DNA from 3 places in the Ottowia pentelensis genome. Region 1 is predicted to be linked to each of the others. Evidence: predicted binding sites of a transcription regulator. Region 1 holds the regulator's gene; each other region holds the start of a gene.

Region 1 (4,576 bases):
CGATGAAGTATTTCGTGCTGAGCGCCATGGCCTCGGGCTTTCTGCTCTACGGCCTGTCCATGCTGTACGGCGCCACCGGCACGCTGGACATCGGTGGCGTGTTCAAGGCCGTGGCCTCGGGGCAGGTGAGACACCAGGTGCTGGTGTTCGGGCTGGTGTTCGTGGTCGCCGGCATGGCCTTCAAGTTCGGCGCCGTGCCCTTCCACATGTGGATTCCCGACGTCTACGAGGGCGCGCCGACCTCGGTCACGCTGATCATCGGCAGCGCGCCCAAGCTGGCGGCCTTCGCCATGGCCATCCGCCTGCTGGTCGAGGGCCTGCTGCCATTGGCGATCGACTGGCAGCCCATGCTGGCGGTGCTGGCGGTGGCCTCGCTCATCATCGGCAACGTGGCGGCCATCGCGCAGACCAACCTCAAGCGCATGCTGGCGTACTCCACCATCTCGCACATGGGCTTCGTGCTGATGGGCCTGCTGGCCGGGGTGGTCAACGGCAACGCGCAGCTGGCGGCCAACGCCTACAGCTCGGCCATGTTCTACGCCGTGGTCTACGTGCTGACCAACCTGGTCAGCTTCGGCATCATCCTGCTGCTGGCGCGCGACGGCTACGAGAGCGAGCAGATCGCCGACTTCGCCGGCCTGAACCAGCGCAGCCCGTTCTACGCCGGCCTGATGGCGATCTGCCTGTTCTCGCTGGCCGGCATTCCGCCGCTGGTGGGCTTCCAGGCCAAGCTGTCGGTGCTGCAGGCGCTGATCAGCACCCAGCAGCCGGCCCTCATCGCGCTGGCGGTGTTCGCCGTCGTCATGGCGCTGGTGGGCGCGTTCTATTACATCCGCGTGGTCAAGGTCATGTACTTCGACCCGGCCGTCAGCGCCGAGCCGATCCAGGCGCCGCTGGACATGCGCGCCACGCTGTCGGTCAACGGCGCGCTGCTGCTGATCCTGGGCCTGGTGCCCGGCGCGCTGATGTCCCTGTGCGCCCAGGCCATCGTGCAGATGCTGGCCACCTGATGGCGCCGGACGTCAGCATCTGGCTGGTCATCGCGCTGGCGCTGGTGGCCGCCAATCTTCCGTTCGCCAACGAGCGCCTGCTGGCCGTGGTGCCGCTGCCGGGCCACCACAAGGCGCTGGGCTGGCGCGTGCTCGAACTGCTGGTGTGGTATTTCGTCGTCGGCGCGGTCGGCATGGCGCTGGAGAAATCCGCCGGCCAGAACTACCCGCAGGGCTGGGAGTTCTACGCCGTCACCGGCTCGCTGTTCGCCACGCTGGCGTTCCCGGGCTTCGTCTACCGCTATCTGGTGCGCCACAAGAAATAGGGCGCCGCGCCATGGACCTGACCGAACATCCGGTACACGAAAGCGAGCTGTTCAAGGGCGGCTTTCTGCACGCCCGGCGCGACCGCGTGCGCCTGCCCGACGGCAGCCTGACCGAGCGCGAATACATCCTGCACCCCGGCGCGGTGATGATCATCCCGCTGCTGGAGCGCGCCGGCGGCACGCTGGAGGTGGTGCTCGAGCGCCAGTACCGCTACCCGGTGCAGCGCACGCTGATCGAGTTTCCCGCCGGCAAGCTCGATCCGGGCGAGTCGGCGCTGGCCTGCGCGCAGCGCGAGCTGCGCGAGGAAACCGGCTACGTCGCCCGCCAGTGGGCGCGCGCGGGCGTATTGCACCCGGTGGTGTCGTATTCCACCGAGGTGATCGAGATCTGGTTTGCGCGCCACCTGGTGTCGGGCAAGCGCGCGCTCGACGCCGGCGAGTTCCTCGAAGTCTTCAGCGCCACCCCGGCCCAACTGCAGGCCTGGTGCCGTGGCGGCGAGGTGACCGACGCCAAGACCCTGGTCGGCGCGCTGTGGCTGCAAAATGTGCTGGGCGGCGCGTGGCCCCTGACGTGGCAAGACGTGCCCGCCACCTGATCGACCGACCATGAAAGTGCTCAACCTCCAATGCTCGGGCGGCCACGTTTTTGAAGGCTGGTTCGCTTCCGAGGACGATTTTCAGGACCAGCAGGCGCGCCAGCTGGTGGCCTGCCCGCTGTGCAGCGACACGGCGGTCAGCAAGATGCTGAGCGCGCCGCGCCTCAACCTGGGGCGCGGCAGCGAGCCGCCTTTAGCCCGTGATGCAGCGCGCCCGGCCGCCGCGGGCGCAGGCGAGCAGGCCAGCCCCGTGGCGGCGCTGCCGCCGCAGGCCATGCAGGCGGCCTGGCTGCAGATGGTGCGCCGCGTGCTGGCGCAGACCGAGGACGTGGGTGAGCGCTTTGCCGACGAGGCGCGCCGCATTCACCACGGCGAGGCGGCCGAGCGCGGCATCCGCGGCCAAGCCACGCCCCAGCAGACCGAGGAGCTGCTGGAGGAGGGCATCGCCGTCATGCCGCTGCCGATTCCGGACAGCCTGAAAAACACCTTGCAATGATGTTGATAGCGCCTCGCGCTTGCCGGGCGCGGGCCAGCGGCTGATTTGGCTTGAAAGTCAGCGCCCCTCGGGCGCGTTGACCAGGGTGCGCAGGGCCTCGATGTCCAGGATGCGCACGTGCCGGTGCTTGACCTCGATCAGGCCGTCCTCGGCGAACTTCGAGAAGGTGCGGCTGACGGTCTCCAGCTTGAGGCCCAGAAAGCTGCCGATCTCCTCGCGCGTCATGCGCAGCACCAGCTCGGAGCGCGAAAAGCCGCGCGCGTGCAGGCGCTGCACCAGGTTCAGCAAAAAGGCCGCCAGGCGCTCCTCGGCGCGCATGCTGCCCAGCAGCAGCATCACGCCGTGCTCGCGCACGATCTCGCGGCTCATGATCTTGTGCACGTGCGTCTGCAGCGCCGGCACCTCGCGCGACAGCTCTTCAATGCGCCCATAGGGCATCTCGCACACCTCGGCGTCTTCCAGCGCCACCGCGTCGCAGCTGTGGCGGTCGCCCACGATGCCGTCCAGCCCGATGATCTCGCCGGCCATCTGAAAGCCCGTCACCTGGTCGCGCCCGTCCTCGGTGGTCACGCGGGTCTTGAAAAAGCCCGTGCGGATGGCGTAGAGGGCGTCGAAGCGGTCGCCGTTGGAAAACAGCGATTCCCCGCGTCGGATCTTGCGGCGCGTGGCCACCAGCGAATCGAGCTTGTCCATGTCCTGGTCGGTGACGTCGACCGGCATGCACAGTTCGCGCAGGTTGCAGTTGGAACAGGCGACTTGGATGGCTTTTGGGGTCATCGGAGTGTTCGGCGCCTTGACGCGTGCGAAGTAATGCCTTGATTCTAGTTGGCTTGTCGGGTGTTGCCCGAATCATTTGCCCCCATCTTCTTGATGATCGTCAAGGACAATTGCAAGGTTCGGCCCGACAGTATGTCCTGCCATTTGATTTTCGCCTGTCATGCCTGTCATTACCCCCGAACTGCTGAACCGTTTCGACGTTCCCGGGCCGCGCTACACCTCCTATCCCACGGCCGACCGCTTCGTCGAGGCCTTTGGCGAAGCCGACTACCTGAACGCGCTCGAGCAGCGCCGCATCAGCTCGGGCCAGGCGGCCAAGCCGCTGTCGCTGTACGTGCACCTGCCGTTCTGCGAGTCGCTGTGCTACTACTGCGCCTGCAACAAGATCATCACCAAGCACCACGACCGCACCGGCCCCTACCTGCGCTACCTCAGCCGCGAGGTCGACCTGCACGTGCAGCGCCTGGGCGCGCAGCAGGCCGTCAGCCAGCTGCACCTGGGCGGCGGCACGCCGACCTTCCTCAGCGACGAGGAGCTGGGCGAGCTGATGGACATGCTGCGGCGCAACTTCGCGTTCGCGGAGGGCGGCGAATACTCCATCGAGATCGATCCGCGCACCATCGACCCGACGCGCCTGGCCACGCTCAAGACCCTGGGCTTCAACCGCCTGAGCTTCGGCGTGCAGGACTTCGACCCGCTGGTGCAAAAGGCCGTGCACCGCGTGCAGCCGGCCGAACAGGTGTTCGCCCTGGTGGCCGCGGCGCGCGAGGTCGGCTTCGACTCCATCAACGTCGACCTGATCTACGGCCTGCCCAAGCAGACGCCCGAATCCTTCGATCGCACCCTGGCCCAGGTGGCCGACCTGCGGCCCGACCGCATTGCCCTGTACGGCTATGCGCACCTGCCCGAGCGCTTCAAGTCGCAGCGGCGCATCAACACCGTCGAGCTGCCGCAGGCCAGCGCCAAGGTGGCGATGCTGGCGCGCTCGCTGGCCGCCTTCGAGCAGGCGGGCTACGTCTACATCGGCATGGACCATTTCGCGCTGCCCGACGACGCGCTGGCCGTGGCCAAGCGCCAGGGCCGGCTGCACCGCAACTTCCAGGGCTACAGCACCCAGCCCGACGCCGACCTGATCGGCCTGGGCGTGTCGGCCATCGGCAAGGTGGGCGCCACCTACAGCCAGAACGCCAAGGACCTGATCGAGTACCAGGACCGGCTCGACCACGGCCAGCTGCCCGTGGTGCGCGGCCTGGCCGTCACGCGCGACGACCTGCTGCGCCGCGCCGTCATCATGGGCCTGATGTGCCAGGGCCGCGTGCAGTTCGAGTCGATCGAGCTGTCGCAGCTGGTCGACTTCAAGCGCTACTTCGCCGCCGAGCTCAAGCGCCTGGC
Region 2 (4,576 bases), 1.1 Mb from region 1:
CGGGCGCCGCAGCCCATTATGACCCTGATCGCAAGCCCCGCCCGCCGGTGGGGCCGTGGCGTGCTCAGGCCGCAGCGTCCAGCGCCACGCGGCAGGCCTTGCCGCTGCGCCCGCGCGGCACGGCGCAGCCCAGCTCGCCCAGCACGCGGATGGGCTCGGCGCCCTGGCGCTGGGCAAAGTCCTGCAGCGCCAGGCGGCAGCGCTCGACGGCGGCGGCCGCCGCGGCGTCGCTGCCGGGCAGGCGCAGCACCAGGGTGTTGGGGCCTTGCTGGCGCAGCTGAAAGTCGAACACGCCGCCCTCTTCCTCCAGCACGGTGCACAGGGCCAGCGGCAGCAGGCTGACCTGCTCGCCGGCGCGGCGCGCGGGCACGCGCATCACGTCGTCGCTGCGGCCCTCGACCTCGATCACGGGCAGGTGCGAGCCGCAGGCACAGCCTTCGCCGTGCCAGGTGATGCGGTCGCCCAGGTCGTAGCGGATCAGCGGCTGCACCCGGTTGGCCAGGTTGGTCAGCAGCACGGTGTGCGATCGCTCGCCGGCGGGCACGGGCTGGTGGCAGTCGTCCACCGGCTCCAGCAGCACCCAGTCGGCGTTGACGTGCAGGTGGCCGTGCGCGCATTCCCAGGCGATGGGCAGAAATTCGGACGTGCCGTAGCTGGCGCGCACGCTGGCGCCAAAGACGCGCGCCACGCGCTCGCGCACGGCGTGGCTCAGGGTTTCGCCGCCCATCATCACGCAGCGTGGGCGAATGCGCAGGCGCCCGGCCTCGGCCTCGTCGGCCAGCAGCGCGGCGGCCGTGGGGTAGGTGGCCAGCACGGTGGGCTGAAAGTGGTTCAGCTGCGCCACCAGCTCGTCCACCGGCTGCATCACGCAAAAGCTGCGCGAGCTGGCGGCCACCCAGGGGTTGATGGCGCGCAGCCGCTCGAAGCTGACGACGCTGGCAAAGTGCCCGCCGGTGGCGGTGACCAGCGCGTGCCGGTCGGCCGCGCCCAGCAGCTGCAGCGCGCCGAAGGGGTCGAAGGGCAGCGGCGTGGCGCGCGCGGGCGGGCGGTGGCGCGTGGCCTCGATGGCGTCGTACACCGCCATGGCGCGCGCGTCCTGCACGAAGATGCCCGGCATGCCGCTGGTGCCCGAGCTTTCCCACACCACGTAGCGTCCCAGCCAGGGCTGGCCGGCACGCGATGCATCCAGCGTGAAGGCGCGCAACTCGTCCAGGCGCAGCGCCGGGTCGGTCACCCAGTCGTCGAAGCGCGCCATCAACTCGGCGCGCCGGACCGGGGCCATGCGCTCGAGCGCGGGCGTGTCGCCGTCCATGCGCTCGCGGTACAGCGCCGAGCCGCGCGCGGCCTGCAGCAGCTGCTGCACGCGCGTCTGCTGGCGTTGCCGGATCAGCCAGGCCGGCGCGTGCGTGGCCAGCATCACGTCCTGCGCGGCCGACTGCAGGTGCAGGGCGTCGAAGACCGGGGCGTGCGCGGTCGTCATGGCGCGGGCCCCGCGCTGGGGGGATGGTGGGCGTGGTGAACAGCCATGCTGTCTCCTCGTGGGTGGAGGAACGGCGCGCCGCCATGGGGCATGGCTCGCCCCGCGGCACGCCCCCTGGTTTGTGAACAAATGCGATCTTCTTGTTGCTGCGAGGGCTGATCTTGCATCAAATCAAAAGTTCAACCTTGACGCAAGCCAATCCTTGGGCTTGTGATTACGATTGGTTAAACAAACGGAGCACGAACCGCCATGGCCCGCAACAGCCCTTCCGTCTCGCGCAGCCCACGCCACAGCCGGCGCCCGGCCACCCTGGCCGTCGAGCGCGCCGACCCGGCCCACCTGGTCGAAACGCCCACCGAAAGACTCGACCGCGTGGCGCAAAGCCGCGCCGCGGCGGCGTTTCGGCACCTGTCGCCGATCACGCTGGGCCTGGCCTGGGCCGACTGGGCCTGGCATCTGGCCGCCGCGCCGGGCCGCCAGCTGGAGCTGGCCACGCTGGGCGCCAGGCTGGCGCTGGACAGCGCGCGCGGCCGCCACGCCGACGACGAAGGCGTGGGCCTGCAGGACGAGGACCCGCGCTTTCGCGCCGACGAATGGGCGCGCTGGCCCTTCAGCCAGTGGCGCGCCGGCTTTCGCAACGCCGAGGCCTTCTGGCGCGAGGCCACCCGCGTGCCGGGCGTGAGCGAGCACCACGGGCAGCTGGTGGGCTTTTTCGCACGCCAGTACCTGGACATGCTCTCGCCGGCCAACCACCCGCTGACCAACCCGGTGGTGCTGCAGCACACCCTGCGCTCGGGCGGCGCCAACCTGGCGCAGGGCCTGCGCAACTGGGTGGCCGACCAAACCGGCGTGCCCACCGCCGAGGACGTGGCCAACCAGAGCCGCTACGTGGTGGGCGGCAACCTGGCCACCACGCCGGGCAAGGTGGTGTACCGCAATCACCTCATCGAGCTGATCCGCTACGCGCCGCAGACCGACAGGGTGCACCCCGAGCCGGTGTTCATGCTGCCCTCGTGGATCATGAAGTTCTACATCCTCGACCTGTCGCCGCACAACTCGCTGGTGCGCCACCTGGTCGAGCAGGGCCACACGGTGTACATGGTGTCGTGGCGCAACCCCGACGAGTCGGACCGCGAGCTGACGATGGACGACTACCTGGAGCTGGGCGTGCTCGAAGCCATGCGCGCGGCCCAGCACGACGCCGGCGGCGCGCCGCTGCACGCCATGGGCTACTGCCTGGGCGGCACGCTGATGGCCATAGCCGCCGCCGCGCTGTCGGCCAAGGGCGGCGTGGACGGCTACCACGATCTGCCGGCGCCGCGCACGCTGAGCCTGCTGGCGGCGCAGGTGGACTTTGCCGAGCCGGGCGAGCTGGGCCTGTTCATCGACGAGGGGCAGATCAACCTGCTGGACCACGTCACCAAGGGTCAGGGCTATCTGAGCGGGCAGCAGATGGCCGGCTCGTTCCAGTTTCTGCATTCGCGCGACCTGGTGTGGACGCGGCGCATGCGCGAATACCTGATGGGCGAGCGCGAGCAGGGCAACGACCTGATGGCCTGGAACGCCGACACCACCCGCCTGCCGGCCCGCATGCACCACGAATACCTGGTGGCGCTGTACCTGAAGAATGCGCTGGCGCACAACCACTACCTGGTGGCCGGCCGCCCGGTGGCGCTGGCCGATTTGCGCATGCCGATCTTTCTGGTGGGCACCGAGCGCGACCACGTCTCGCCCTGGCGCTCGGTCTACAAGCTGCACCTGCTGACGTCCACCGAGATCACTTTCGTGCTGGCCAGCGGCGGGCACAACGCCGGCATCGTGAGCGAGCCCGGCCACCCGCGGCGCCACTACCGCATCGACACGCGGCCCGAGCGCGGCGACTGGGTCAGCGCCGACGAATGGCCGCAGCAGGCCCGGCGCGTCGAAGGCTCGTGGTGGCCCGCCTGGCAGGGCTGGCTGGCGGCGCATTCGTCGGCCCCCGTCAAGGCCAGGCCCATCCCGGCCGGCCACGTGCTGGGCGACGCGCCGGGCGAATACGTGATGCAGCGCTACGCCGAGCCTTGAGGGTCAAATTGGGCTCTGGCCCGCTACAGACTTGCGCAAGGCGCTATCGTTTCAGGATTTTTCCGGCGCCATGGCGCGCGCCGCGCGCGGGTCGTACAGCCAGCGGCGCAGCTTGGCCAGGCGGATGCGCCCGGCCTGCGGGTGGCGCGGGTTGACCAGCAGGTTGCCCTCCTCGGGCACCACCACCGACGGTACCTCGGCCACGCAGCTGGCGCCGCCCTGCGCCCAGGCCGTGCCCCAGGCGATGCTGACGCGCCCGGGCGGCAGCGCGTCCCAGCCGACGTGAACGGCGGCGTCGAACACGGTGCGCTCGGCCCACACGTCGGCCGGCACGTCGACGCGCACCAGATAGCGGTTGAGCGGCAGCGCCAGGCCGCCGCCCAGGTGCACCACCGTCTCCAGGCAGGCCAGCGCGCGCGTGCTGCTGGCGTACAGCAGGGGCGTGCCACGCGCGTTCCAGCGCCCACCGCTGCGCTGGGCGCCGGTGCCGCTGGCGTCGTCGGCGGTGTAGTCGGGCGTGTCGGTGGCGATGCGCCAGAACGCCAGCGCCTCAGGCATACACGCCCGACTGCATCTGCAGCAGCAGCGTGCCCAGCGCCTCGCGGCCGTCGGCGGTGTCCAGCAGCTCGTGCGGGCACAGGCCGCCCAGCGCCGCCACGGGTTGTGCCATCCAGCCGGCAAACCAGCGCGCGGCGCTGAAGTCGGCCGGCGCCTGGCCCGACGCGCGCACCATGGCATCGACCTGCCCGATCAGGCGCGACAGGCCCACCAGCTTTTCGCTTTCGCCCTCCGACAGGCGCGCGCGCGCGGCGATCTTGCGCTCGACCGTGGAGCGCGCCAGGCCGACGGCGCGCATCAGCTGGTCGCGCGGCAGGCCCATGGCCACGCTCATCTCCTGCACCGTGCGCGCGGGCAGGCCCTGCTTGACCAGGCGCACGCGCTCGAGCGCCGACAGGGCAAAGGCATCGCCCTGCCCGGCGGTGGGCGTGCCCAAAAAGTAGGTGGCGCTGCGCTCGCGCGCGGCATGGTCGG
Region 3 (4,576 bases), 610 kb from region 1:
ACCCAGGCCCAGAACCACGCCACGCTGCAGGCCCGGCAGGCCAGCCTGGCGGCGGCCAAGGCCGAATCGGCGCGCGCCCAGGCCGAGCTGCACCGGGTGGAAGAGCTGGCCCAGCGCGGCTCGGTGTCGCTCAACGAGCGCGACAAGGTGCGTGCCACCGCCCGCCTGGCGGCAACCAATGTCGAAAAGGCCCAGGCCGACATTTCCATCGGCAACGAAGCCATCAAGGCCACGTCGGTCAACCGCGGCGCGCTGGACGCCGCCGTGCAGATGGCCGAGGCCCAGGTGCGCCTGGCGCGCATCAACCTGGACAACACCACGGTGCACGCCCCCAGCGACGGCCAGGCCAGCGAGGTGACGGTGCGCAAGGGCCAGTACGTGGCGGCGGGCAGCCAGCTGATGTACGTGGTGCCGCCGCAGCTGTGGGTGGTGGCCAACTTCAAGGAAACGCAAACCGCCCATGTGCGCATCGGCGAGCCGGCCAGCTTCACCGTCGATGCCCTGGAAGGGGCCCGGCTCAGCGGCAAGGTGCTGGAGATCGCGCCCGCCACCGGGTCGGAATTCGCGGTGCTCAAGGCCGACAACGCCACCGGCAACTTCACCAAGGTGGTGCAGCGCCTGGCGGTGAAGATCGCCATCGACCCCGGCCAGACCCTGGCCGCGCGCCTGCGCCCCGGCATGTCCGTCATCGCGCATGTGGACACGGCCGACGAAGGATCGAAACCATGACGCCCCGAGTTTTGGCCCATGCCGCCGCGGCGTCGATGCGCCGGGCACGGCGGCTGCCACTGGTCATGGCCATCGCCGGCGCCCTGCTGGCCGCCTGCGCCCCCTTGCCCCGCGCGGTGCCGGACAACGCGCAGGTGCAGCTGCCCGCGCAGTGGAGCGTGCCGGCCGCGCGCGCGGCCGACGCGCAGGCCGGCACGCCGATCGCAGCGGATTGGTGGACCCAGTTGGGGGACACCCAACTCGACGACCTGGTGGCGCAAGCCCTGGCCAACAACACCGACGTGCTGACCGCCCTGGCGCGCGTGCGTGAGGCCCAGGCCAGCCTGGCGGTGACCGATGCCGCGCGCGGCCCCAGCGTCAACGCCGCGCTGGGCGCGCAGGTCGGGCGCAGCCTGGGCCCCTTCGGACCCTCGCAAACCCGCTCGCTGCAGCCCGGCCTGCAAGCCAGTTGGGAGCTGGATCTGTGGGGCCGCCTGTCCCAGCAAAGCCAGGCCGCCGCCGCCCGCGTGCAGGCCAGTGATGCCGACCGCGCCGCCGTGCAGCTGAGCGTGGCCGCCACCACGGTGCAAGCCTACGTGGGCCTGCGTGCGCTGCAGGAGCAGCTGGCCATCAGCCAGGCCACGGTGCGCTCGCGCGAGCAGGCGCTGCAACTGGCGCGCGACCAGGTGCGCGTGGGCTACATCTCGCTGCTGCAGCAGACCCAGGCCCAGGCCGAATACGACAACGTGCAGCAGCAGGTGCAGCAGTTGCAATGGCAGATCGACAAGCAAAGGGCGACGCTGAACCTGCTGCTCGGCCAGGCCGGCGGCCACGAGAACCTGGCGGCGCCCCCGGCTCATCGTCTGCAGGATTTGCCCTTGCCCGCCGTGCCCGCCAGCCTGCCCTCGCAGCTGCTGGAGCGCCGGCCCGACATCGCGCGTGCCGGCTACCTGCTGGCGGCCAGCGACCACGCCCTGGCCGCCCAGCGCGCCGCCTTTTTGCCGCAGGTCAACCTGAGCGCCAGCGCTGGCAGCCTGGTCATCAACGCCTTGCACTACAACCCGCTGACCGTCTGGAGCCTGGGCGGCAGCCTGCTGGCCCCGCTGTTCAATTCCGGCCGCCTGGAGGCCCAGGTCGACGCCGCCACCGCCCAGCGCGACCAGGCCGCCTACGCCTACCGCGGCGCCGTGCTGAACGCCTTTGCCGACGTCGAAAACGCCCTCACCGGCACCGCCCGCCTGGCGGCCCAGACGGTGCACGCCACCCAGCGGCGCGACGTGCTGCAGCAAAGCCTGGGCTACGCCCGCGACCGCTACGAGGCCGGCTATGCGTCCTATCTGGAGGAACTGGACGCCCAGCGCAACCTCTATGCCGCCCAGCTCGAGGTGGTGCGCTTGCACCAGGCCGAGCTGGACAACCGCGTGGCGCTGTACAAGGCGCTGGGCGGTGGCTGGCAGGCCTCGGCGGCGGCCGGACAAGTCGGTATGCATTGAGCCGATGGCGCCGGTCGGCGGCAGCGCCGACAGAGTGTTCGGGGCGCTTGGGCGGTGTCTCGATGGTTTCCGCGCCGCGGCGGAATGCGGTAGGGCAGGGGTCATTGCGCGGTCCGTTGATCGAAGTCAGATCAAGGTCTTTGCAGGCTGCCTAAGGTAGCCGGGCTTTCCTCTTCGACCCACACCATCGTGACCGCATCCGCCAGCCCGCCCGCATCCGCCACCCGCACCGCCCCCGAGCTGGTCTGCCCCGCCGGCAGCCTGCCGGCGCTCAAGGCCGCCATCGACCATGGCGCCGACTGCGTCTACCTGGGCCTGCGCGACGCCACCAATGCGCGCAACTTCGCGGGCCTGAACTTCGACGAAACCGCGATCCAGAACGGCATCGCCTACGCCCACGGGCGCGGGCGCAAGGTGCTGATGGCGCTCAACACCTACCCGCAGGCCAGCAACCCCGCGCCCTGGCGCAGCGCCCTGGATCGCGCCAGCGCCTGGGGCGTGGATGCCGTGATCCTGGCCGACCCGGGGCTGATGCGCCATGCCGCGGACAAGCACCCGGACTTGCGCCTGCATCTGTCGGTGCAGGGCTCGGCCACGAATGCCGACGCCATCAACCTGTACCAGCAGCAGTTCAACATCCAGCGCGCCGTGCTGCCGCGCGTGCTGTCGCTGGAGCAGGTCAAGCAGGTCACGCAGCGCACCAGCGTGGAGATCGAGGTCTTCGGCTTTGGCAGCCTGTGCGTGATGGTGGAGGGGCGTTGCGCGCTCTCGTCCTACGCCACGGGCGAGTCGCCCAACACCCATGGCGTGTGCTCGCCGGCCAAGTTCGTGCGCTGGAAGGAGACCCCCGCCGGCGTCGAGTCGCGCCTGAACGGCGTGCTCATCGACCGCTATGGCACGGGCGAGAACGCCGGCTACCCCACGCTGTGCAAGGGGCGCTTCGACGTCGGCGACGAGAGCAACTACTACGCGCTGGAGGAGCCCACCAGCCTGAACACCCTGGAGCTGCTGCCGCAGCTGGTGAAGATGGGCGTGCGCGCCTTCAAGATCGAGGGTCGCCAGCGCAGCCCCGCCTACGTGGCCCAGGTCACCCAGGTCTGGCGCGAGGCCATAGACCACTGCATGGCCCAGGGCCACCTGTACGCGCCCAAGACCGCCTGGATGGCCAGCCTGGATCAGGTCGCCGAGGGCCAGCAGCACACGCTGGGCGCCTACCACCGGCCGTGGAAATGATGGAAAGCAAGATGATGAAACTGGCCCTGGGCCCGCTGCAGTACTACTGGCACCGCGACACCGTCTTCGAGTTCTACCAGGCCATGGCCGAAACGCCGGTCGACATCGTCTATCTGGGCGAGGCCGTGTGCTCACGCCGTCATGAGCTCAAGCAAAGCGACTGGCTGGACATCGCGCGCATGCTGCGTGGCGCCGGCAAGGAAGCGGTGATGTCCACCATGGTGCTGCTCGAATCCACCGCCGACGTGGCCGACATGCACAAGATCGTGCGCGATGAGGAATTCCTCATCGAGGCGAACGACATGGGGGCCGTGCACAAGCTGGCTGGCAGGCGGGCGTTCGTCGCCGGGCCGCAGCTCAATGTCTTCAACGCTGATACCCTGGCCTGGATGGCCGGCCTGGGCGCGCGCCGCTGGGTCATGCCGCTGGAGATGCAGCACAAGGTCCTGGCCCTGCTGCTCCAGGACCGGCCCGCAGGACTGGAGACCGAAGTCTTCGCCTACGGCCGCATGCCGCTGGCGTTTTCGGCGCGCTGCTTCACGGCGCGCCACTACAACCTGCCGAAGGACGACTGCGGCTTTCGCTGCATCGAGCACCCCGATGGCCAGTTGCTGCAGACGCGCGAGAAAGAAGCGTTCCTGGTCATCAACGGCATCCAGACCCAGTCCGCGCGCGTGCACAACCTGATCCAGGACATCCCTTCGCTGCGCGCGGCGGGCGTGGAGATCCTGCGCCTGTCGCCGCAGTCGCGGCACATGGCGCAGGTCATTGCCGCGTTCGACAGCGCCAGGCGCATGGGGCAGGCCGAGCCCGAGGCGCTGCAGGCCATGCGCCCCTTCATGCCCGACGCGCCGTGCAACGGCTACTGGCACGGCAAGCCGGGGCTGGACCTGATCGAGCCCGCGCTGGCCTGAACCGCAAGGACCCATCCATGAACGCCTCTCTGCCGAACCCCTTCACCCTGCCGCGCCCCGTGGGCGCCGTGCTCGCGCGCCTGCCGGCCTACCCCGGCTCCATGCTGCTGGTGACGGCGATCAACTTGGCCCTGGCCCGGCAATTGCCGCAGGACGTGAAGGACATGCTGCAGGGCAAGCAGCTGGCCATCCGCGTGCGCGACGCGCGCCTGGGCTTCGACTTCACCT

The links. The regulator FNR, encoded in region 1, switches genes on or off when oxygen is low (the NO sensors DNR and NnrR bind a similar motif). The targets are predictions, from matches to a motif close to TTGATNNNNATCAA.
Positions count from the first base shown of each region.
Region 2: ACWHMB_RS06720 (PHA/PHB synthase family protein) is a predicted target of FNR. The motif match lies at 1,666-1,679, and genes of this name have one in related genera.
Region 3: ubiU (ubiquinone anaerobic biosynthesis protein UbiU) is a predicted target of FNR. The motif match lies at 2,318-2,331, and genes of this name have one in related genera.

Region 1 covers NZ_OZ224513.1:2,472,516-2,477,091, reverse strand. The annotation lists gene nuoN (NADH-quinone oxidoreductase subunit NuoN) at 1-1,010, shown strand, start outside; gene ACWHMB_RS11985 (DUF2818 family protein) at 1,010-1,315, shown strand; gene ACWHMB_RS11980 (NUDIX domain-containing protein) at 1,327-1,911, shown strand; gene ACWHMB_RS11975 (DUF1178 family protein) at 1,922-2,407, shown strand; gene fnr (fumarate/nitrate reduction transcriptional regulator Fnr) at 2,465-3,184, opposite strand; gene hemN (oxygen-independent coproporphyrinogen III oxidase) at 3,345-4,576, shown strand, end outside.
Region 2 covers NZ_OZ224513.1:1,384,351-1,388,926, reverse strand. The annotation lists gene ACWHMB_RS06725 (AMP-binding protein) at 65-1,480, opposite strand; gene ACWHMB_RS06720 (PHA/PHB synthase family protein) at 1,730-3,544, shown strand; gene ACWHMB_RS06715 (RES family NAD+ phosphorylase) at 3,596-4,102, opposite strand; gene ACWHMB_RS06710 (antitoxin Xre-like helix-turn-helix domain-containing protein) at 4,095-4,576, opposite strand, start outside.
Region 3 covers NZ_OZ224513.1:1,861,625-1,866,200, forward strand. The annotation lists gene ACWHMB_RS09070 (HlyD family secretion protein) at 1-729, shown strand, start outside; gene ACWHMB_RS09075 (efflux transporter outer membrane subunit) at 726-2,201, shown strand; gene ubiU (ubiquinone anaerobic biosynthesis protein UbiU) at 2,391-3,434, shown strand; gene ACWHMB_RS09085 (U32 family peptidase) at 3,449-4,348, shown strand; gene ubiT (ubiquinone anaerobic biosynthesis accessory factor UbiT) at 4,366-4,576, shown strand, end outside.